DNA from 3 places in the Mesorhizobium sp. Cs1299R1N1 genome. Region 2 is predicted to be linked to each of the others. Evidence: predicted binding sites of a transcription regulator. Region 2 holds the regulator's gene; each other region holds the start of a gene.

Region 1 (7,151 bases), on a different contig from region 2:
GATGCGCAGGTAGGAGCGTGCGAGCGGCAAGGCGTCGGCCGGCGTGCCAAGCGCGCCCAGGATGGCGTCGACCCAGATCCAGCCGCAAACCGCGAAGACCACCGAAACGAGGAAGAAGAACGTGGCGCTGGTGCCGACGATGCGGCGTGCCTCGGGCAGGTCGCGGGCGCCGACCGACTGCGCCACCAGGATGGTGGCCGCCATGCCGATGCCGAACACCGTGCCGAGGATCAGGAACAGGACGAGGTTGGCGTTGGAGGTCGCGGTCAGCGCCGATTCACCGAGGAAGCGGCCCACCCAGACGGCATTGACCGAGCCGTTCAGCGATTGCAGCACGTTGGAGCCGAGCACCGGCAAGGCGAAGAGCAGCAGCGTGCGTGGGATCGGGCCGCTGGTCAGGTCGCCGGTGCGCCGACGCGCGGGCATTTTTTCGTTCATGGCCGACAAAGCCTATCTCGAGTCCGGTGCGCGATGATTGCAGATTCAACCCGACAGGTCGATGCGGGGGCGCGAACGGTCCACGGTGCTCACGCCATGATCCATCCTGTTCTCAAAGCTTGCGGAATGGGATATTGATCCTTGGCGCGTTGGGCCGCGTTTCTCACCGGGGGGTTCATGTCCGATATTCCGCTTGTTCCTGAGCGCCTGAGCCGGCGCGCGTTTCTTGGCGCGTCCGCTTTGGGCTGCGCTTCCGTGGTTCTCTCGGCGTGCACCACGACCGATGTGGCGCCGCCGGCAGTGGCGCCGGTCCCGCCGTCGGCTGCGCCAAGCGAGCCGGCTGTCGGCGATACCGCAACCATGTATGCGGCGCGCACCGACGAGGGTTATCAACTGCCGGCCATCCCGGTTGCCAAGCTCGATCCGAAGTTCGTGCGCCAGATCGTGGCCGATCCGACCGGAGAAAAGCCTGGCACGATCGTCGTCGATGTTTCCGAGCATTTCCTCTATCTGGTGCGCGACGGCGGCAAGGCGATGCGCTACGGCGTCAGCCTCGGCAAGGCCGGTTTCGGATGGACCGGCAGCGCCGTGGTCCAGGCGCGCAAGAAGTGGCCGGTGTGGACGCCGCCGCCCGAAATGATCCTGCGCCGGCCGGAACTGGCGAAATACAAGGACGGCATGCCGCCCGGACCGCAGAGCCCGCTGGGCGCCCGCGCGCTCTATCTTTTCCGCGACGGCAAGGACACGATGTACCGGCTGCACGGCACGCCGGAATGGGATTCCATCGGCAAGAACGCGTCGTCCGGCTGCGTGCGCTTCATGAACCAGGACATCATCGACCTCTACAGCCGCGTCAACGGCCCCGCCCAGGTCTTCGTGCGGCCCAACCTGTCTGCCGCCGGCAAGATCATGGCCGTGTCGAGCAGAACGGCCGAGCCGATCGATGCGGGCGTGCCGAAGGACGCCGAGTTCTTGAAGTAAGCCTTCACGACCTGCACAGGCGGACGCGCCAGGCGCGCCCGCTTGTGCGGTGATCGTTACTTCTTGCCGAGACCTGGCAGCGTGACCTGATAGACCAGGAACATGGTGTCGACATCGGCGCCGTCATCGGCCTTGTAGGGCGCGCCGACCTGGAAGCCGTCCTGGGCGAGGAAGTCGTTGTCGTTGCCGACGAACAGGAAATAATCGTCGGGCAGCTTCGGGTCGAGGACGCTGGCCAACGACATCGCTTCCCACTTCTCCGAAAGCTCGTTGTGGTCCTTCGCCCCACCATTGTGCAGGCCGAAGCGGCCAAGCTGGGCGGCGTCGTTGATATCGATGAGCGGCGTCAGCTTGGCCGGCGTCACCGAGGGATCAAGCACGCCCTTGGGCGCGACCGGCTTGTCGGCCGCGTCGAAGGCGCCGCCCGCGATGTCGGTCGCCCCGGACACGTCGACGATGTTGATCTGGCGGTAGAGCGACGCGTCACCCTTCTTCAGGCCCTGGCCGTTGCCGCTGTCGCGCGCCAGCATCAGGAAGGATGTGTCCGAAAGCGCCACGATCTCGCTCTGCGCGGCGACCTTGGTCTTGCCCTTGGCATCCTTGAACACCGGCAGCGGCACGACGTATTCATGCGCGAGCTTCAGATGGGCGAGGTCGGAGGCATCATAGACCAACGCCCGGGTGTTCTGGCGCGTCGAGGGTGAATCGCCGCCGTCCTGCCTCGGCGCCGACTGCAGCACGGCGATCAGGAACTTGCCGTCCGGCGTCATCGCCATGCCTTCGAGGCCCTGGTTGTTCTGGCGCCCGGTTTCGGGATCCTTCGGATCAGGGTCGGCGGCGCCCGGACCGGGATTGTCGGAGGAGAAGTTCGGCGCTCCCTTGCGCATCGGCACGAGGGCTGCCGGCGGCTGGGTCGCCGACATCAGGCGGCCTTGCGCGGAGAACCTGTAGATGTTGGGGCCGTACTCGTCGGAGATGAACATCGAACCGTCGGGCAGCCGCACGATGGCCTCATTGTCGAGAGCGAGCTTGCCGTTGGTGGCGACGGGCAGCATCGGCATGTCGCCGGCGGCAGGGCGTACATCCGACAGCGGATCGAGGCCGGTGGCATCGGCGCCCTTGTCGTCGGTGAGGAGCATGGTGTCGGCAAGCGTCGCCTTGACGCCCGTCTGCTCCTGGCCGGCGGCGGGAGCCGCACCCGGCGCGACAGGCGTGAACTCGATGCCGATGGTGTTGAGGCGCGGCCGGTAGTCGGTGGTGCCGGCGACATTGTAGCCACGGTCGGGCAGGAGCCAGAGCGATCCCTTGTAGGTGCCGGCATCATGCGTCCAGCCTGTAGTGTCGATTGCCATGCCGGAGCCCGAGCCGAAGGTCTCGCCGAACTTGTCGCGCTGAGCAGCCGGCATGCGGCCGACGCCGACCAGGCCCTTGTTGATGTAGGCCACGCCGTCGGCAAGCGCCGGTGTCAGGGCGGTGAACAAGGCCAGCGCGACCCCGAGCGAGGCGGTTCGGTACAGGTGTTTCATGGACAATCCTCTTTGTGACGAAGCATGCCGGAGCGGCCGAAGGACAAAAACGGAAAGAGGTGCCGCATCGACGATGCCGCGCGCGCCTCCCCAAAACGCGATCTAAGGCGTGAACATGATGCTTGCGTGACAGTGCGCGATGCCGGTCCGCCAGCGTAATGGACACACATGTCTAGTGCATATAGGGTGCCGGCTTCGAACTGACCGGAAGGGAAGCCTTGAGGCCGCCGCGCTGGCTTCGTCACCTCGGGCGGATTTGGCTACACGATCGGCAAGAGCGTCGCGCCGGCGTTGGTGGACGACGATTTCGCCGGGGAGGGGACGCAGCTTTGCGTGCACATTGTCGGCGTCGAACGGCCTGCGCGGGTCATCGCGGCCTCGCCCTATGATCCCCAGGGCAAGGCGATGCGGCAATGAGGAGGGAATTCGCGATGATCGATGACGCGGCACGAGACAGCAGGCGCGAACGCCGGCGCGGACGCACGGGCGAGGCCGGCAGTGAATCAAGCCGCAAGCCCAATTACCGGTCGCTGAGGAATCCATTCCTGCCGCAGCCGATCTTTTCCGACGACCAGGTGGCGTCGATCCACGACACGGCGCTGCGCGTGCTGGAAGAACTGGGCATCAAGGTGCTGCTGCCTGAGGCGCGCGAAGTGCTCGCCCGTGCCGGCGCCCTGGTCGATCCCGACACCGACATGGTGCGCATCGGCCGCGACATGGTGGTGGCAGCCTTAGCCTCGGCGCCGCGATCGATCCACGCCAATGCAGGCGCGCGCGCTCGCGATCTGTCGCTCGAACTGGGCTCCATGACATTCCTGGCGGGCTCCGGCGCGCCCAACGTCACCGATCTCGACCGCGGCCGGCGGCCTGGAACGCTGGTCGCCTTCGAGGAGCTCATCAAGCTGGTGCAGCATTTCGATGTCTTGCACATGCTGGGGCCGTGTATCGAGCCGCAGGACATCGACAATCGTTTTCGCCATTATGCCGTCAATCGGGCGCAGCTGACACTGTCCGACAAATTCCCATTCGTGTTCGCCCGTGGCACGCCGCAGGTCGATGACAGTTTCGAGATGATCAGGCTGGCCCGTGGGTTGTCCGAAGACGAGTTCCGCTCGGGCGCGCATTGCTACACCGTCATCAACACCAACTCGCCGCGCCAGCTCGATATTCCCATGGCGCATGGCATCATCGACTTCGCCAAGGCGGGCCAGGTCCTGATCATCACGCCGTTCTGCCTGGCCGGTGCGATGGCGCCGATCACGGTGGCCGGCGCCCTGACTTTGCAGCACGCCGAAGCGCTCGCCGGGCTGACGCTGGCGCAGATCGTGCGGCCGGGCGCGCCGGTGGTCTACGGTTCCTTCTCCTCCAATGTCGACATGAAATCCGGCGCACCCGCCTTCGGCACGCCGGAGCACGTCAAGGCCACGCTGGGTGCAGGCCAGCTGGCGCGCTTCACCGGTCTGCCCTGGCGCTCGGGCGGCGGCAGCGCTGCCAATATTTCGGACGCGCAGGCCGCGCACGAGACGCAGTTCGCGCTGTGGGGCTCGGTGCTGTCGGGCGCCACCGTCTGCATCCATGCGGCCGGCTGGCTGGAAGGGGGCTTGAGTGTTTCCCTGGAAAAGCTGGTCACCGACATCGAAGCGCTGCAGACGGTCGCGGAACTTTGCGACGCGACCCCCGGCGACGACGACGCAATCGGCTTCGAGGCCATCGCCGAAGTGCAGCCGGGCGGCCACTTCTTCTCGGCCAGCCACACCATGGCACGCTACCGCACCGCCTTCTACGAGCCGCTGGTGGCCGACTGGTCGAATTTCGGCAACTGGACGCAAAGCGGGTCGAAGAACGCCACCGAACGCGCCACCGGCGTCTGGAAACGCATCCTCGCCGATTTCGAGCCGCCGGGAACGGCGGCCGCCACGTCAGGCGTGCTCGATGCATTCATCGCGAGGCGCACGGAAGAGGGCGGCGCGGCACCGGTGTCGTGAGATAGCTCGCGGATCCACCGTCCTGAATTATGGCCGTGGTCCCGGAACCCGCAGCGCTTCCCACGCATTCATGGAAGCGGGCCAATGCCTGGCTCCATTTGCGAGCCGCTGAGGGAGGACGACATGGGTTTCGACCAGTATCACGAACCGCCGGAAGAACTGTCGCAGGAAGTGCGGACCTTTGCCCGCATGATCACCTCGCTGATCGAGGAGGCGGAAGCGATCAGCTGGTACGAACAGCGCATGTCGGTGGAGAAGGACCCGCAAGCCAAGGCGATCATGAAGAACGCGCAGAGCGAAGAGTTCAAGCATTTCGGCATGGACCTCGAATTCCTGCTGCGCCAGAAGACGGACTGGCGCGTGGAACTGAAGGAAATCCTGTTTACGACAGGGGATATCGTGAAGGCCGGGGAGAAGGGCGAGAAGAAGGCGGATTGAGGTGGAAAGCCGGCCTTGCGAGGCTAGCCGCATTCAACTCACACCGCCGCGACAAATCCATCCAGCACTCGCTTCTGGCCGGCCTTGTCGAAGTCAATGGTCAGCTTGTTGCCTTCGATGGCTGAAATATTGCCGTTGCCGAATTTCTGGTGGAACACGCGGTCGCCGACGCTGAAGGCCGACGGCGTGTCGGAGACGGATTTGGCGACCAGTTCGCCGTCGATGGTGCGGCCCTTCACGCTGGTGCGGCCGGCGCCGTAGCCGGAATCGGTCTCGCCATAGCCGATGCGTTCGACCTGATGGCCCGAGCGCGTGCCCCAGTTGCGGTCGGTCGCCTCGGTGCGGTTGGCCTGCGCGCGCTGCCAGCCCGGCGTCGAATAGGTGTTGGAGAAGGCGCCGGATTTTTCCCCGCCGCCCGAATTACCGCCGATATTGTCGAAGCGCGAGGCGCCATACGGGTTCTGTCTTCCTGCCCCCTGGCCGCCGCCACGGCCGGACGCGAACGAGCCGCCGCCATAGGGATTGCCATAGCCGCCATAGGAGTTGCCGGCTTCGGCGACCTCGACATGGGCTTCCGGCAGTTCCTCGAGGAAGCGTGACGGGATGGTCGATTGCCACAGGCCGTGGATGAGGCGGTTAGAGACGAACCAGATATGCAGGTTCTTCTTGGCCCGCGTCAGGCCGACATAGGCGAGCCGCCGCTCTTCCTCCAGGCCTGAGCGGCCGCCTTCGTCCAGCGCGCGCTGGTGGGGAAAGAGGCCTTCCTCCCAGCCGGGCAGGAAGACGGTCTCGAATTCGAGGCCCTTGGCCGAGTGCAGCGTCATGATGGAAACGGCATCGAGCCCTGCATTCTGCTCGGCATCCATGACCAGGGCGACATGTTCGAGGAAGGAGCGCAGCGATTCATACTCCTCCATGGAGCGGATCAGCTCCTTCAGGTTCTCGAGCCGGCCGGGGGCTTCCGCCGAGCGGTCGTTCTTCCACATGTCGGTGTAGCCGCTCTCTTCGAGAATGGTCTCGGCGAGCTCGGTGTGCGGCGTGGTTTCCAGCGCCTTCTGCCAGCGTTCGAAATTGGCCGCGACCTCGCGCAGGGCGGCGCGGGGTTTCGGCTTCAGCTCGTCGCTTTCGGCGAGTGTGCCCGCCGCCTCCAGCATCGGGATGCGCAGGCCGCGCGCAGTGTCGTGGATCTGCCGGATGGTCGCTTCGCCCAGGCCGCGCTTGGGTACGTTGACGATGCGCTCAAAGGCGAGGTCGTCGGTGCTGTTGGCGACGACGCGGAAGAACGCCAGCGCGTCGCGGATTTCCATGCGTTCGTAAAAACGCGGGCCGCCGATGACGCGGTAGTTCAGGCCGAGCGTGATGAAGCGGTCCTCGAAGGCGCGCATCTGGAAGGACGCGCGGACAAGGATCGCCATGTCGTTCAAATTATGCTTCTGGCGCTGGTAGGCCTCGATGGTCTCGCCGATGGCGCGGGCTTCCTCCTCCGAATCCCAGGCGGCGTGGACGTTGACCTTGCCGTCCTCGGGATCGTTGCGGTCGGTGAACAGCGTCTTGCCGAAACGGCCCTCATTGTAGGCGATGAGGTGGGAGGCGGCGCCCAGTATGTGCGCGGTCGAGCGGTAATTGCGCTCCAGCCGGATGATGGTGGCGCCGGGAAAATCCTTGTCGAAGCGCAGGATGTTGTCGACCTCGGCGCCGCGCCAGCCATAGATGGACTGGTCGTCGTCGCCAACGCAGCAGATATTGACGGTGGATTTGCCTCCGCCCCCGGATGAAGAGCGCC
Region 2 (7,151 bases):
TGCGCATCGACGCCCGCACCGGAGCCTGACCGATGTCGACAGCCTCGTCGCTTCACAGCCGCCGCAAGACCAGAAACTCGGTGATGATGACGCTGTGCGTCGCCGCCGCGGGCATCGGGCTTGCCTGGCTGGCACTGATCCTCGGCGCTCTGGTCTACAAAGGCGCAGCCGGGCTCTCCCTTGATGTGTTCACGCAGATGACGCCGCCCCCCGGCGATGCCGGCGGCCTGCTGAACGCTATCTATGGCAGCGTGGTGATGACCGTCATCGCCGTTATCGTCGGCACGCCAATCGGTGTTCTGGCCGGCACCTATATGGCCGAATATGGCCGCTTCTCGAAACTCACCACCGTGGTGCGCTTCATCAACGACATCCTGCTGTCGGCGCCGTCGATCATCATCGGCCTGTTCGTCTACGAATTGATGGTGCGGCCGATGGGGCATTTCTCGGCGATCGCCGGCGCCGTCGCGCTGGCCATCCTGGTCATCCCCGTGGTCGTGCGCACTACCGAGGACATGCTCAACCTGGTGCCGAACGCCTTGCGCGAAGCCGGAACCGCGATCGGCGCGCCGCGCTGGGTGGTCATCAAATCAGTGGCTTACCGTGCAGCACTTTCCGGCATCGTCACCGGCATATTGCTGTCGATCGCCCGTATCTCCGGCGAGACGGCGCCGCTGCTCTTCACCGCGCTCAACAACCAGTTCTGGTCGAGCAATCTCAACGCGCCGATGGCCAGCCTGCCGGTCACCATCTTCCAGTTCGCTCTCAGCCCCTATGAGGAATGGCAGCAGCTGGCCTGGACCGGCGCACTCATAATCACATTGACGGTTCTCGCGCTCAGCATCTTTGCGCGCAGCCTGACCGGACGCAGAGAGGACAAATGAGCCAGATGTTGTCTCCAGACATGACGATTGCCGCCGAGGCAGCCGCCAAGGCGAAGATCGAGGTCAAGAACCTCAATTTCTACTACGGCCAGTCGAAGGCGCTGAAGGACATCACGTTGTCGCTGCCCGAGCGCAGCGTGACGGCCTTCATCGGTCCGTCGGGTTGCGGAAAGTCGACGCTGCTGCGCGTCTTCAACCGCATCTACGAACTCTACCCCAAGCAGACCGCCGAGGGCCAGGTGCTGCTCGACGGCCAGAACGTTCTCGATCGTTCGCAGGATCTCAACCTGCTGCGGACCAAGATCGGCATGGTGTTCCAGAAGCCGACGCCGTTCCCGATGTCGATCTATGAGAACATCGCTTTCGGCGTCAGGCTCTATGAGAAGATCAGCAAGGCCGAGATGGACGGCCGTGTCGAGCAGGCGCTGAAGCGCGCCGCATTGTGGACCGAGGTCAAGGACAAGCTGAACGCCAGCGGTCTCAGCCTGTCGGGCGGCCAGCAGCAGCGTCTTTGCATCGCCCGCACCGTGGCGGTGAAGCCGGAGGTCATCCTGCTCGACGAGCCGGCCTCGGCGCTCGATCCGCTGTCGACCGCCAAGATCGAGGAACTGATCGACGAGTTGCAGGCCGACTACACGATCGTCATCGTCACCCACAATATGCAGCAGGCGGCGCGCGTGTCACGCCAGACGGCTTTCATGTATCTGGGCGAACTGGTCGAATTCGACAAGACCGAGAAGATCTTCACGTCGCCTCGCGAGAAGCGCACGCAGGACTACATCACCGGCCGCTTCGGCTGATATCACGCATACGAGGACCAGGATCATGGCCGAACATACAGTCGCAGCCTTCGACGAGGATCTCGGACAGATCAGCAGGCTGATCAGCGACATGGGCGATCTCGCCGGCACGATGGTCGGCGGCGCCACCAAGGCGCTGCTGAATTCCGATAACGCGCTGGCACAGCGGGTCGTCTCCGACGACGCCATCATGGACGCGCGCCAGCGCGAACTCGACGACCGCGCCATCACCCTGATCGCCAAGCGCCAGCCGATGGCCGACGATCTGCGTCATGTCGTCGGCTCGATCCGGATGGCAGGCGATCTCGAGCGCATCGGCGACCTTGCCAAGAACATTGCCAAGCGCGTCGGCTCCGTCGGCCTCTCCGCCACGCCGCGCGACCTGTCGCATTCGATCGACTCCATGGCGCAGCTGGTGCTGATCCAGGTGCAGGGCGTGGTCGAGGAATACGCGGCCGGCGATGCCGCCGCGCTCGCCAAGCTCAGGAATGACGACGAACGCATCGATGTCAAATACACATCGGTGTTCCGCGAACTCCTGACCTACATGATGGAGGATCCGCGCAACATCACGGCTTGCACGCATCTTTTGTTCTGCGCCAAGAATCTCGAACGCATCGGCGACCACGTGACCAACATTGCCGAGAATGCATATTATGTGCTGACCGGCACGCAACTGCCCGCCAACCGTCCGAAGCAGGACGAGACGGCGATGTCGGTGCCAGCGGCTTGACGGCAGGGATGATCAATCGATGATCGCGCCACGCATCATGGTGGTGGAGGACGAGGAGCCGCTCGGCGTGCTCCTCCGCTACAATCTGGAATCGGAAGGCTACCAGGTCGAGGTGGTGACACGCGGCGACGAAGCCGAGATCCGCCTCCAGGAGAACGTGCCCGACCTCCTGGTGCTCGACTGGATGGTGCCGGCGGTTTCCGGCATCGAACTCTGTCGGCGCCTGCGAATGCGGCCCGAGACCGAGAGGCTGCCGATCATCATGCTGACGGCGCGCGGCGAGGAGAGCGACCGCGTGCGCGGCCTCTCGACCGGCGCCGACGACTATCTGGTCAAGCCATTCTCGACGCCGGAATTCATGGCCCGGGTCAAGGCGCTGCTGCGCCGCGCCAAGCCGGAAGTGCTGTCCAGCGTGCTCAAGGTCGGCGACATCGTGCTCGACCGGGAATCGCACCGGGTCTATCGCAAGAAGAGCGAGATCCGGCTCGGACCGACCGAGTTCCGCCTGCTCGAATTCATGATGCGTCATCCCGGCCGCGTGTTCTCGCGCAGCCAGCTGCTCGACAACGTCTGGGGCGAGACGATCTATATCGATGAACGCACCGTGGACGTGCATGTCGGCCGGCTGCGCAAGGCGGTCAACAACGGCCGCATGCCGGACGTGATCCGCACCATTCGCGGCGCGGGCTACGCGATCAGGGAAGACTGAAATCAGGCTACATTCTTGCCCGGAACGCCGGGCCTCGCCAGCACGCCCGGCGCGAAAATCTCCTGGTCCACGAAGGTCAATGCGCGCATGGCGCAACCTTCGCGGATGAGCGGCAGCTCGTTCGGCTCGGTGTCGAAGGAAATCGATTCCGAATGCTGGCCGCCGGCGGTCTGGGCGATGGCCTCGCGCAAGGCCGGCTCGATCAGGTCGAAGGCGGCGGCGCTGACGCCGACCATGGCGACGGGTGCGGGATCGATCAGCGCGAACAGGCTGCCCAGCCCATAGCCCAGCGCCTCGCCGGCCTTGCGATAGGCTTCGCGCTCCGGTCCGTCTTTCTCCCTTGCCGTCGCGGCGAGTGCCCGCATCTGCGCATCGCTGACATCCGCGACCGGTTCGGCGTCCTCGCCAAGCTGCCTGGCGTTGCGCCAGATGGCGTAGTTGCCGGCATAGGCCTCGACGCAGCCGCGCCGCCCGCAGCGGCAGAGTGCGCCTCCCGGGCGATGGATCATGTGGCCGAACTCGCCTCCCGATGAATGCGTCCCGGTGAACAACTCGCCCTTCAGCACCAGGCCCATGCCGATGCCGTGCGAGAGCAGGATGGCGATGAAGTCGTCGCGGTAGCGTTCGGGGTCGCGCCAGCGCAGCGCCACCGCCATCATGTTGCAGTCGTTCTCCATGGTGGCGGGGATGCCGAACTCGGCTTCAAGTATGTCGGCGAAGGGAATGTCCGTCTGCGGCGTGATCGGCGACCACAGCATCGCACGCGCCTCGGTGTCGGTGATGCCCTGGATCGCCAGTGCGATGCGGGCAATACTACGGACGTCGAGATCGGGGTCCTCGAGGCGCCGCCGCACTATTGCCGTGCATTCGCCGATCAGCGCCTCGCGCGACATGGTCAGCGTGTCCAGCCGGCGCTGTTCCTCGGCGACCACCTGGCCGGAATAATCGATGACGGCGACGGACAGGAAATTCAGCGACAGCACCACGGTCATCACAGCCGCCGCCTCGGGGTTGAGGCCAAGGCCAACCTGCGGCCGGCCGCGTTTCAGTAAACCGGCCTCGTTCGGCTTGCCTTCGGTCAGGATACCCTCGTCGATCAGGTCGGCTGATATCGCCGATATGGTCGAGTGGCTGAGGCCGGTGGTGGCGGCGATCTCGGTGCGCGAGGGCTGACCACCCTGACGCACGGCTGCAATCACCATGGCGCGGTTGCGCCGGCGCAGATCGTCGTGGCGGATTCCGACCGACATGCTTCCCACATCCTCCCCGTCGCCGCGGTTCTTGACACCCCCCTCGAACATCTCCGGCAACGGATCGAATACTGGCAGAAGCGGCAGGAGCTGTCATTTATTTATTGCGGGACTCGAAAAAAGGTTCCCGGCACCTCAAAATCCATCAGAATCGATGTTGACAGTGTTCCGACGATGGATCAGTGTTTTTTCGAGGCTCGAAAAAATAGGGCCTTTGTGCCGGCCTTCGGGCCAGTTTGGTCGCGCCATACGCGGCGCAGGGAGGATATATCATGAAGAGATTCACAGTCGCCATCCTGGCGGGTGTCGCCATGTCGCTGACGCTGGCGTCGGTGGCGCAGGCGAAGGACAAGGTCATCGGCGTTTCGTGGTCGAATTTCCAGGAAGAGCGCTGGAAGACCGACGAGGCCGCCATGAAGAAGGCGATCGAGGCCGCGGGCGACAAGTACATTTCCGCCGATGCGCAGTCCAATCCCGGCAAGCAGCTGACCGATGTCGAAAGCCTGATTTCGCAGGGCGCCAATTCGCTGATCATCCTGGCGCAGGATGCTTCGGCCATCGGCCCAGCGGTGCAGAAGGCGCTCGACGAGGGCATTCCGGTCGTCGGCTATGACCGCCTGATCGAAAACAAGGACGTCTTCTACCTGACCTTCGACAACAAGGAAGTCGGCCGCATGCAGGCTCGCGAGGTGTTCAAGGTGAAGCCTGAAGGCAATTACGTCTTCATCAAGGGCTCGGGTGCCGACCCGAATGCCGACTTCCTGTTCTCGGGCTCGATGGAAGTGCTGAAGGAAGCCATCGACAGCGGCAAGATCAAGAATGTCGGCGAAGCCTATACGGACGGCTGGCTGCCCGCCAACGCCCAGAAGAACATGGAGCAGTTCCTCACCGCCAACGACAATAAGGTCGACGCCGTGGTCGCGGCCAATGACGGCACCGCCGGCGGCGTCGTCGCGGCGTTGACGGCGCAGGGGCTCGCCGGCACCGTGCCGGTCTCTGGCCAGGACGGCGACCACGCCGCGCTCAACCGCATCGCGCTCGGCACCCAGACCGTGTCGGTGTGGAAGGATGCGCGTGAACTCGGCAAGAACGCCGCCGAGATCGCCTCGCAGCTCGCCGACGGCAAGAAGATGACCGACATCGCCGGCACGAAGGACTTCACGACGCCTGGCGGCAACACCGTCAAGTCGCTGTTCCTGACCCCGGTCGCCATCACCAAGGACAATCTCAACCTCGTCATCGACGCCGGCTGGATCAAGAAGGACGAAGTCTGCGCGGGCGTCGCCGCCGGCAGCGTCGCGGCCTGCAACTGAGTTTGACCGCTTGAAGAAATGAAGGCGCCGCGGCCCCCAAGCCGCGGCGTTTTCTCAAAAAGATTTGTGTTTCCGCATCACGCGGATAGCTTCTAGGCTGGGTTCGGCATCCGCGTCAGACGGCCAGCCGGTTGGAGGAAATCATGACCGACACGACGTCCAACCTGCAGGCCGATACCGCGCGCGCTTCGGAACTCGGCGCGGTCGCCCGGTTCCTGAAAGCGACCGAGATCGACACCCGTATGCTCGGCATGATCGGCGCCCTGCTGCTGATCTGGGTCGCGCTGCATGTGATTTCGAGCTTGCGTCTTGGCGTCAATCCGCTCGATTTCGACAGCCGCACGTTTCTGACGCCGCGCAATCTGTGGAATCTGTCGGTGCAGACGTCAGCGGTCGCAATCATGGCCTGCGGCATGGTGCTGGTCATCGTCATGCGCAACATCGACCTGTCCGTCGGTTCCGCCGAGGGCCTGATCGGCATGGTCATGGGTTTTGCCCAGGTGCACTTCCTGGTCCGGTTCGTGGGGCTTGAACTCGGCAATCCATGGATCTGGGTGCTGGCACTGGTCATCGGCCTGGCGCTCGGCCTTTTGATCGGCGCCTTCCAGGGCTTCGTCATCGCCTATCTCGAAGTGCCGGCTTTCATCGTCACGCTGGGCGGCCTGCTGGTCTGGCGCGGTGCCGCCTGGTGGGTCACCAGCGGCCAGACGGTGGCACCGCTCGACGCCACCTTCCAGCTGATGGGCGGCGGACCGGCCGGATCGATCGGCGCGACCTGGAGCTGGGTCGTAGGAATCGTCGCCTGCCTGGCCGTCGTGTTTGCGCTGTTCAACGGGCGGGTGCAACGAAAGCGGTTCCGCTTCCCGCTGCGGCCGATCTGGGCCGAGACGCTGCTCGGCGTCGTCACCTGTGCCATCATCATGGGCGCGGTGTGGCTGGCCAACTCCTATCCGTGGCCGATCGGCATCGTGAACCGGTACGCGGCCGCCAACAACATCACCGTGCCGGAGGGCGGGTTATTCATCGCCCACGGCATCGCCATACCGGTACTGATGGCCGTCGCCGTCGGTCTGGTCATGACCTTCATCACAAAACGCACCCGTTTCGGCCGTTATGTCTTTGCCATCGGCGGCAATCCGGAAGCGGCCAACCTCGCCGGCATCAACACGCGCTGGATCACCATGAAGGTGTTCATGATCATGGGCGTGCTGGCCACGATCGCCGCCGCCATTTCGTCGGCCCGGCAGAACTCGGCCACCAATGTGCTTGGAACATTGGATGAGCTGCTCGTCATTGCCGCGGCCGTCATCGGCGGCACGTCGCTTGCCGGCGGCTCGGGAACGATCATCGGCGCCATGCTCGGCGCGTTGCTGATGCAGTCGCTGCAGTCGGGCATGGTGCTGCTCGGCGTCGATTCGCCGCTGCAGAGCATCGTCGTCGGCGCCGTGCTGGTCATCGCGGT
Region 3 (7,151 bases), on a different contig from region 2:
CGCACGAGGTCGAGCTCGGCCTGGAAGTCGACATAGTGCGGTAGCTTCAAATGCTCGACGAAGCCGGTGGCCTGGACATTGTCGGAGTGCGAGATGACGAACTCCTCGTCCTGCGCGGCGGCAACGATGTCCTCACCGAGTTCGGAGGCACGCAGCGCCCGGTCGCAGAGCGCCATGGCCATTGCCTTGCGCTCGCTCTGGCCGAAGACGAGACCGTAGCCGCGGGTGAATTGCGGCGGCGCCTTGGCCGAGCCCTTGAACTGGTTGACCATCTGGCATTCGGTGACGCGCACCGTGCCGAGCGGCACCGCGAAGGGCAGTTCGGGAACGTCGAGTTCCAGCTCGACCTCGCCGATGCGGATCTCGCCGACGAAAGGATGGTTGCGGGCATAGCCGCGCTGCGTTGAATAGCCGAGCGCCAGCAGAAAACCCTCGTCGCCGCGCGATAGCGCCTGCAGGCGGATGTCACGTGCCATCGGGAATTCCAGCGGCTCGCGGGTGATGTCGCCGGGAACATGGTCCTGCGGCATGTCGCCGTCGGGTTCGATCAGGCCTTCGCGGGCGAGGATCGCCGAGACACGCGGCATGGGCTCGGTCTGGCCGGCGCGCTGCACCGGTTCGGCGACGCCTGCGCCGGCGGCAAGCTCCGGGTCGAGCAGGCGGTGCGTATAGTCGAAGGTCGGACCAAGCAGCTGGCCGCCAGGCAGATCCTTGTAGGTCGCCGAGACGCGCCGTTCGACCAGCATCGCACTGGTGTCGATCGGGCTGGTATAACCGAAGCGCGGCAGCGTGGTGCGGTAGGCGCGCACCAGAAAGATCGCCTCGATCATGTCGCCCCGCGCCTGGACGATGGCGAGTGCGGCCAGCTCACGGTCATAGAGCGAACCTTCGCTCATCACCCTGTCGACGCCGAGCGCCAGCTGTTCGACGATCTGGTCGAGGCGCAGCGCCGGCACCGAGCGGTCGCCACGCCGGCGGTCGGCAAGCAGGCTGTGAGCGTTGGCAATAGCGGCTTCGCCACCTTTTACCGCGACATACATCTTCAAGCCTCCATCGTCTTGATGCGCGTCGTGCGCGGCAGGCAGGCTATGCCGTCCGATGTGGCGAGGATGATGTCGACGCCACGCGGAAAGCGCTTGTTGTTTTGCTTCCACTGCTCGACGAAGTGACGCGGCATCTGTGCCGGCGCGATCGTGGCGCTGGTTTCGATGCCGGGGCCTTCGAGCAACAGCGGGGACCCTGAAGTGAGGTCGCCGACCTGCAGGATCAGCGTCGTCGATCGGTCGGGATAATCCTGCGTGCCCTGAGAAAAACCGTCGAGCGCCATCATCTCGGCCGGTGTGGCAATAAACGCGAAGTGCGCGTCGGCCGATGTATTGGCCAGCGGCGCACCGGTGTGGAAGCCAAGCCAGGAGCCGATCGCCGCGGAGGCATGCAGTGCCGGGTCGAGCCAGAGTGGCGTGTCGTTGTCGCACAACGCCAGGGCTATAGCGCCCGATGTTGCCGAAAGCGGCGCCGGCGGGCGGGCCAAGGTCGGCAAGGGCTGGACGCTGCCCGGCCGCGCCATGGCATCCATGACGGCCCGAAACACGGTCTGGGCGTTGAAGACCGGATCGGCGAAACCGCCCTCGATCGATTGTGCCGCGATATCCATCAATCTTCTCCGCGAACCATGGTGAAGAAATCCACTTTCGTCGCCGCCGTCTCGGCGCGGCGTTTTTCGTGGGCAGCGGTCAGAGCCGAGCGCAAGTGCGCAATGAGCCTGGTCTCGACCTCGGCGCGGCGGGCAGGGTCCTGCCAGAGCGCGTCGGCGATGGCTGCCAGCTTCGCCTTCTGCTTGTCGCGGCCAAGCGCGTAGCAATGGCCGACCTGCCCGGATGGCAGCCGGACGGTGGCACGCGTGACGGTCGCCTCGCCGACATTGAAGGGCGCGCCGCCGCCGCCGATGCGGCCACGCAGCGTGACCAGGCCGGTCTCGGGGCCGCGCAGCAGCTCGGCTTGCGAAGGCAGGCCGGCCTCGTTCCAGAGCCGCACGATGTCGTCGCCGCTCGATTGCGCCAAGGTGGCCATGGCGGCCTTGCGCTCGGCCTGGTCGCGGGCTTCCTGTCCTCGCATCGCCAACTTTCCTCTTCATTAAATTTGTCTATTGATATAGACAACTATACAAATTATACATATTACCTAGCGCGAGTCCATGACGGGTGCGTGACAGGCCGGGAGGCAAAACATGACCGGGCAAGCGGCCGATACCATCGAGCGGCGCAGCGGCGTCTCACTTTGGCGCCAGATCGCCGACAGGATCCTGCAAGCGATTGCCATTGGCGATTTCGCCGAAAATGCCGCGCTGCCGCCCGAGGTCGCGCTGGCGGAGCGTTATGGCGTCAACCGTCACACCGTGCGCAGCGCCATATCGGCCCTCGTACAGGAGGGCGTATTGCGGGCCGAACAGGGGCGCGGCACGTTCGTCTTGTCGCGCAAGCGGCTGTCCTATCCGATCGGCGCGCGCACGCGCTTCTCTGCGGGGCTGCAGGGGCAGACCTCGGAACGGCACATCGTGCTGCTTGCTTTCTCGGTCGAGCCTGCCAGCCAGCGCGTTGCCGAGGGGCTTGGCCTTGCCCGGGGTGCCGAGGTAATCCGGCTGGAAACGCGCGGCGAGGCCGACGGACGGCCGGTGTCGCGCGCTGCCGCATGGTTCGAGGCGAAGCGCTTTGCCGGCATCGACAAGGCGATGGCGCAAACCGGTTCGATCACCGCGTCGCTCGCTCGTTTCGGTATCGACGACTATCTCAGGCAATCGACCGTGCTGTCCGCGCGCCATGCGGACGCCGCCGATCTCGCCGATCTCGATCTGCAGCCAGGCGCCATCGTGCTGGTGACAGTGGCGGTCAACGTCACGCCCGACGGCCAGCCAATCCAGTTTTCCGAATCGCGTTTTTCGGCCGAGCGAGTGGAGCTGAAGCTCTCGGCACTATAACGCCCTGGCTATCCGATCTCGATCACGGCCTTGATCAGGCCCGACTTCTCGTGTGCCCAGCGTGCGAGGTCCCCTGGCGTATCGGCCAGCGTGGTGCGGTGGGTGACGAGCTTGGCCAGCGGCACGGCACCATTGCGGATCGAGGCGGCGACATGATCGAAGTCGGCGCGCAACGCATTGCGGCTGCCGACCAATGTCATCTCGCGCTTGTGGAACTCAGGGTCGGAAAAGACGATATCGTCCTTGACGACGCTGACCAGCACCAGGGTGCCGCCATGCGCGACGTGGGCGAAGGCCGATTGCACCGACCGGGTGTTGCCGGTGGCGTCGAAGACCACGTCGAAGCCTTCGCCGTCTGTCGCATCACGCACCAGATCGGACACAGGTGCTTGCGAGCCGTCGAGAATCGAAAAGCCGAGCTCACTCGCCGCGAAGACCAGTCTTTCGGTGCTCATGTCGAGAAGTGTCACGTCGAGCCCGGCAATGCGTGCGAAGATGGTGGTGCCAAGCCCGATCGGGCCGGCACCGATGACCAGCGTGCGTGCACCGGCCTCGGAACGCGCGCGGCGCACGGCATGCGCGCCGATGGCCAGGAATTCGACGGCGGCGGCGTCGGCGAGCGACAGCCCGTTTGTGGGATAGAGATTCTCAGCCGGCACCAGGATCTGTTCGCACATGGCGCCGTCGCGATGCACGCCGAGCACTTCGATCCTGACACAGCAATTGGGCTTGCCGTGCCGGCAGGCGATGCATTTGCCGCAGGAAAGGTAGGGGTTGATGATGACCGGTTCGCCGACCGCAAGCCCGACTCCTTCGCCGACTTCGACGACGGTGCCAGACACTTCGTGGCCCATGATGCGGGGGTAGGCGAGGAACGGGTGCTTGCCCTCGAAGATATGGTAGTCAGTGCCGCAGATGCCGACATGGCTGACCGCCACCAGTGCCCAGCCGGGAGGTGGCTGGGAGGGTGCGGGACGGTCTTCCAGAATGAGTTCGCCGGGCGAGCGGCAGACGACGGCTTTCATGTTTCAGTCCATTTTGGGTTTACGAAAACGCCGGCCCGTTTTGATACCGGGCCGGAGATCGTTTTTCGGCTCGTTGACTACTTGCCGCCGCGGCGGCGCAGGCCGTCGAAATAGACAATGACGATGATCAGCACGCCGGTGATGACACGCTGCCAGAAGGCGTTGACGTTGAGCAGGTTGGCGCCGTTGTTGATGGTGGCGAGAATGAAGGCGCCGAGCAGCGGCCCGTGCACCGAGCCGACCGCGCCGAACAGCGAGGTGCCGCCGATCACCGACGAGGCGATCGCCTGCAATTCCCATCCTTCGGCCTGCGTCGGATTGCCGATGCCGATGCGCGAAGCCAAGAGCACGCCGACGAACGCCGCGCAGAGACCCGACAGCGTGTAGGCCATGAAGATGGTGCGCTGGACGTTGACGCCGGACAGGCGCGAGGCCTCGGCGTTCGACCCGACCGAGAACAGGTACCGGCCCCAGCGGCTGTGATGCAGGAAGACATAGGCGGGTATGCCGACCAGCAGGACCATCCAGAACAGATTGGGGATGCCGAGGAAGGAGTTGCGCGAGAATTCCTGGAAAGCATCATTGTTGATCGAAATCGAATTGCCGTTGGTCATCAAAAGGCCAATGCCGCGCAGCGACGTCAGGGTCGCCAGCGTAATGATGAAGGGCGGCAGGCCCATCTTGACGATGCCAAAACCATGGAAGAGGCCGATGGCGACGCCGACCAGCAGGGTGAGCAGGATGGCGAGGAAGACCGGGACGCCGGCATTGATCAGCATCGCGGCGATGACGGTGGCGAAGCCGACCACGGCGCCGACGGACAGATCGATGCCGCCGGTGATGATGACGAAGGTCTGGCCGACAGCCAAAATGGCGATCATCGAACCCTGACGCAGCAGATTCGAGATGTTGTTGGCCGACGCGAAGCTCGATGTGGACAACGACAGGATGACCCACAGCAGCACCAGCAGCGCCAGCAGCGTCAGTCCGAACAGGGCGTTGTAATTGCGCTTCGGTTTTTCGGCAGGAATCGCCTCGGTGCTCATGTCTTTCCTCCCAACTTTTCTTGTTTCTCGGCGAGCGCCTGTGTGAGAATGTCCTCGTGATCGGCGGTGTGGAACCCGTGCGTGGCCACCAGCTTGCCGCGGCGGAACACGTGCAGCGTGTCGGCCAGTTCATAGACCTCCGGCAAATAGGACGAGATCAGGATGATGCCGGCGCCCTTCGACAACAGCGCGCTGAACAGGCGGTAGATTTCGGCCTTGGTGCCGACATCGACGCCAACCGTCGGCTCGTCGAAGATGAACAGCTTGGCGCCGTGCGCCAGCCATTTGCCGATGACGATCTTCTGCTGGTTGCCACCGGATAGGCTGGAAGCCAACGCATGGCGCGTCGGAGTCTTGATCCTGAGGCCAGCGATCTGGCGGTCGGCCTCGGCCTTCTCTTTCGCGTTCGAGATCAACAAATTGCTGGAGATGCGCTTGTAGATCGGCAGGTTGAGGTTGAGGCCAACCGGCAAATTGAGGCAGAGGCCCTGGTCGCGGCGGCTTTCCGGCGCCAGCGCCATGCCGAGCTTGATCGCGTCATGCTCGGAGTTGATCTGGACATCCTTGCCTTCCCACAGGACCTGGCCGGCCGACTTCTTGTGCCGGCCGTAGAGCGTGGTGACGAATTCGCTGCGCCCGGCGCCGATCAGGCCGTAGAGCCCGACGATCTCGCCGGCACGGACTGTCATCGACACGTTTTCGAAACCCTTGCCCGAGAGGTTCCTGGCCTCGATGATCGCGGCACCCGGAGTGAAATGCTCCTTGTGGTAGATCTGTTCGATCGAGCGGTTGATCATCAGTTTGACGAGTTCGGCGTCATTGGTCTCGCTGATGTTCCTGGTGCCGACCAGCGTGCCGTCGCGCAGCACCGAAACACGATCGGCGAGCTCGAACACTTCCTCCATGCGGTGGCTGATATAGATGATCGTCACGCCCTCGGTCTTCAGGCGGCGGATCAAGGTGAAGAGCTGGTCGGCCTCCTTGCGGGTCAGGTAGGCGGTCGGCTCGTCGAAGATCAGGAATTTGGTGCCGCGCACGGTGGCGCGGGCGGCGGCGATCAGCTGCTGCTGGCCGATGGTGAGGTCGCCGAGAGTAACATGCGCCGGCAAGTCAAAGCCGAGATCGTCGATGATCTTCTGCGCTTCCTTGACCATGGCGCGCTGCTGCAGGATGCCGAAGCGCGAATTCTCCTCGCCGAGGAACATGTTGGCCGCGACCGTGAGGTGACGGCAGAGCACGACTTCCTGGTGGACGGCGTTGATGCCGAGCGCCATCGCCTCATGCGGGGTCGCCAGTGCAGCCGGTTGACCCTCCCAGATCACTTCTCCGGAGGTGCGCGGCATGACGCCGGTCAAAAGCTTGATGAGCGTGGATTTGCCGGCGCCGTTCTCGCCGACGATGGCGTGGATCTCGCTTGCCTTGAAGGCAAGGTCCACCGGCTTCAAGGCGTGAGTGCCGGGATAACGCTTTTCCAGCCCGCGCAATTCGAGGATGGTCCTGCCGGGCTCCAGCGCGGGAGCCGGATGCAGTTCGTGCGCCGTCGGCGTCATGGCGATCCTCCCAGATTGGCCCCGCGGCTGGCACCTGGCGAGGCTGTGATCGTCTTTTCAAACAGCCTAGTCGAAGCCGGCCGATTGCCAGGCCGCTCGTGGCGGCGGATGTTTCCGGGGCGCGACGCCCCGGAAACGGTTTCGAACACTGGCTGCTCAGAGCTTCGGATTGAGCAGCGCGTCGATCTTGGGATCCTTCATGTTGTCCTTGGTCACGAGATTGGCACCGGTGTCGACATTTGCCTCCACCTTCTCGCCCTTCGAAGCGGCGAGCGCCGTCTTGATGCCGTCATAGCCCATCCGGTACGGATCCTGGACGACGAGGCCCGAAATGACGCCGTCATTGAGGAACTTGATCAGCTTCTCGTCGCTGTCGAAGCCGATCAGTCCGACCTTGCCGGCAAGTTTGTTCTCGGCGATCGCCTGGCCGACGCCTTGCGCCATGATCAGGTTTGACGCGAAGATGCCCTTCAGGTCCGGATTGGCGGTGATCAGGTCGGTCGCGATGTTGAGGCCGGTGGTGGCCTGGCCGTCGGCGTATTTGTCGGCGATCAGT

Evidence for each region. Region 2 encodes PhoB, which activates phosphate uptake and scavenging genes when phosphate is short. Its sites were predicted from a motif close to TGTCATNNANCTGTCAT; they were not measured.
Region 1: a site for PhoB is predicted at 3,061-3,077, ahead of O7A70_RS25375 (esterase-like activity of phytase family protein). Genes of this name have one in related genera too.
Region 3: a site for PhoB is predicted at 2,195-2,211, ahead of phnF (phosphonate metabolism transcriptional regulator PhnF). Genes of this name have one in related genera too.

What each region holds. Positions count from the first base shown of each region.
Region 1 covers NZ_JAPYKR010000012.1:228,521-235,671, forward strand. Annotated here, with positions in the region: gene O7A70_RS25365 (MATE family efflux transporter) at 1-438, opposite strand, end outside; gene O7A70_RS25370 (L,D-transpeptidase) at 616-1,419, shown strand; gene O7A70_RS25375 (esterase-like activity of phytase family protein) at 1,476-2,945, opposite strand; partial or broken gene O7A70_RS25380 (glycine cleavage T C-terminal barrel domain-containing protein) at 3,168-3,362, shown strand; gene O7A70_RS25385 (trimethylamine methyltransferase family protein) at 3,377-4,930, shown strand; gene O7A70_RS25390 (ferritin family protein) at 5,054-5,368, shown strand; gene O7A70_RS25395 (ATP-dependent helicase) at 5,407-7,151, opposite strand, start outside.
Region 2 covers NZ_JAPYKR010000014.1:106,353-113,503, forward strand. Annotated here, with positions in the region: gene pstC (phosphate ABC transporter permease subunit PstC) at 1-29, shown strand, start outside; gene pstA (phosphate ABC transporter permease PstA) at 33-884, shown strand; gene pstB (phosphate ABC transporter ATP-binding protein PstB) at 881-1,684, shown strand; gene phoU (phosphate signaling complex protein PhoU) at 1,710-2,417, shown strand; gene phoB (phosphate regulon transcriptional regulator PhoB) at 2,437-3,126, shown strand; gene O7A70_RS27060 (ROK family protein) at 3,129-4,376, opposite strand; gene xylF (D-xylose ABC transporter substrate-binding protein) at 4,649-5,689, shown strand; gene O7A70_RS27070 (sugar ABC transporter permease) at 5,833-7,151, shown strand, end outside.
Region 3 covers NZ_JAPYKR010000001.1:481,113-488,263, reverse strand. Annotated here, with positions in the region: gene O7A70_RS02345 (carbon-phosphorus lyase complex subunit PhnI) at 1-1,040, opposite strand, end outside; gene phnH (phosphonate C-P lyase system protein PhnH) at 1,043-1,654, opposite strand; gene phnG (phosphonate C-P lyase system protein PhnG) at 1,654-2,115, opposite strand; gene phnF (phosphonate metabolism transcriptional regulator PhnF) at 2,228-2,974, shown strand; gene O7A70_RS02325 (zinc-binding alcohol dehydrogenase family protein) at 2,983-3,999, opposite strand; gene O7A70_RS02320 (ABC transporter permease) at 4,077-5,045, opposite strand; gene O7A70_RS02315 (sugar ABC transporter ATP-binding protein) at 5,042-6,595, opposite strand; gene O7A70_RS02310 (ABC transporter substrate-binding protein) at 6,752-7,151, opposite strand, start outside.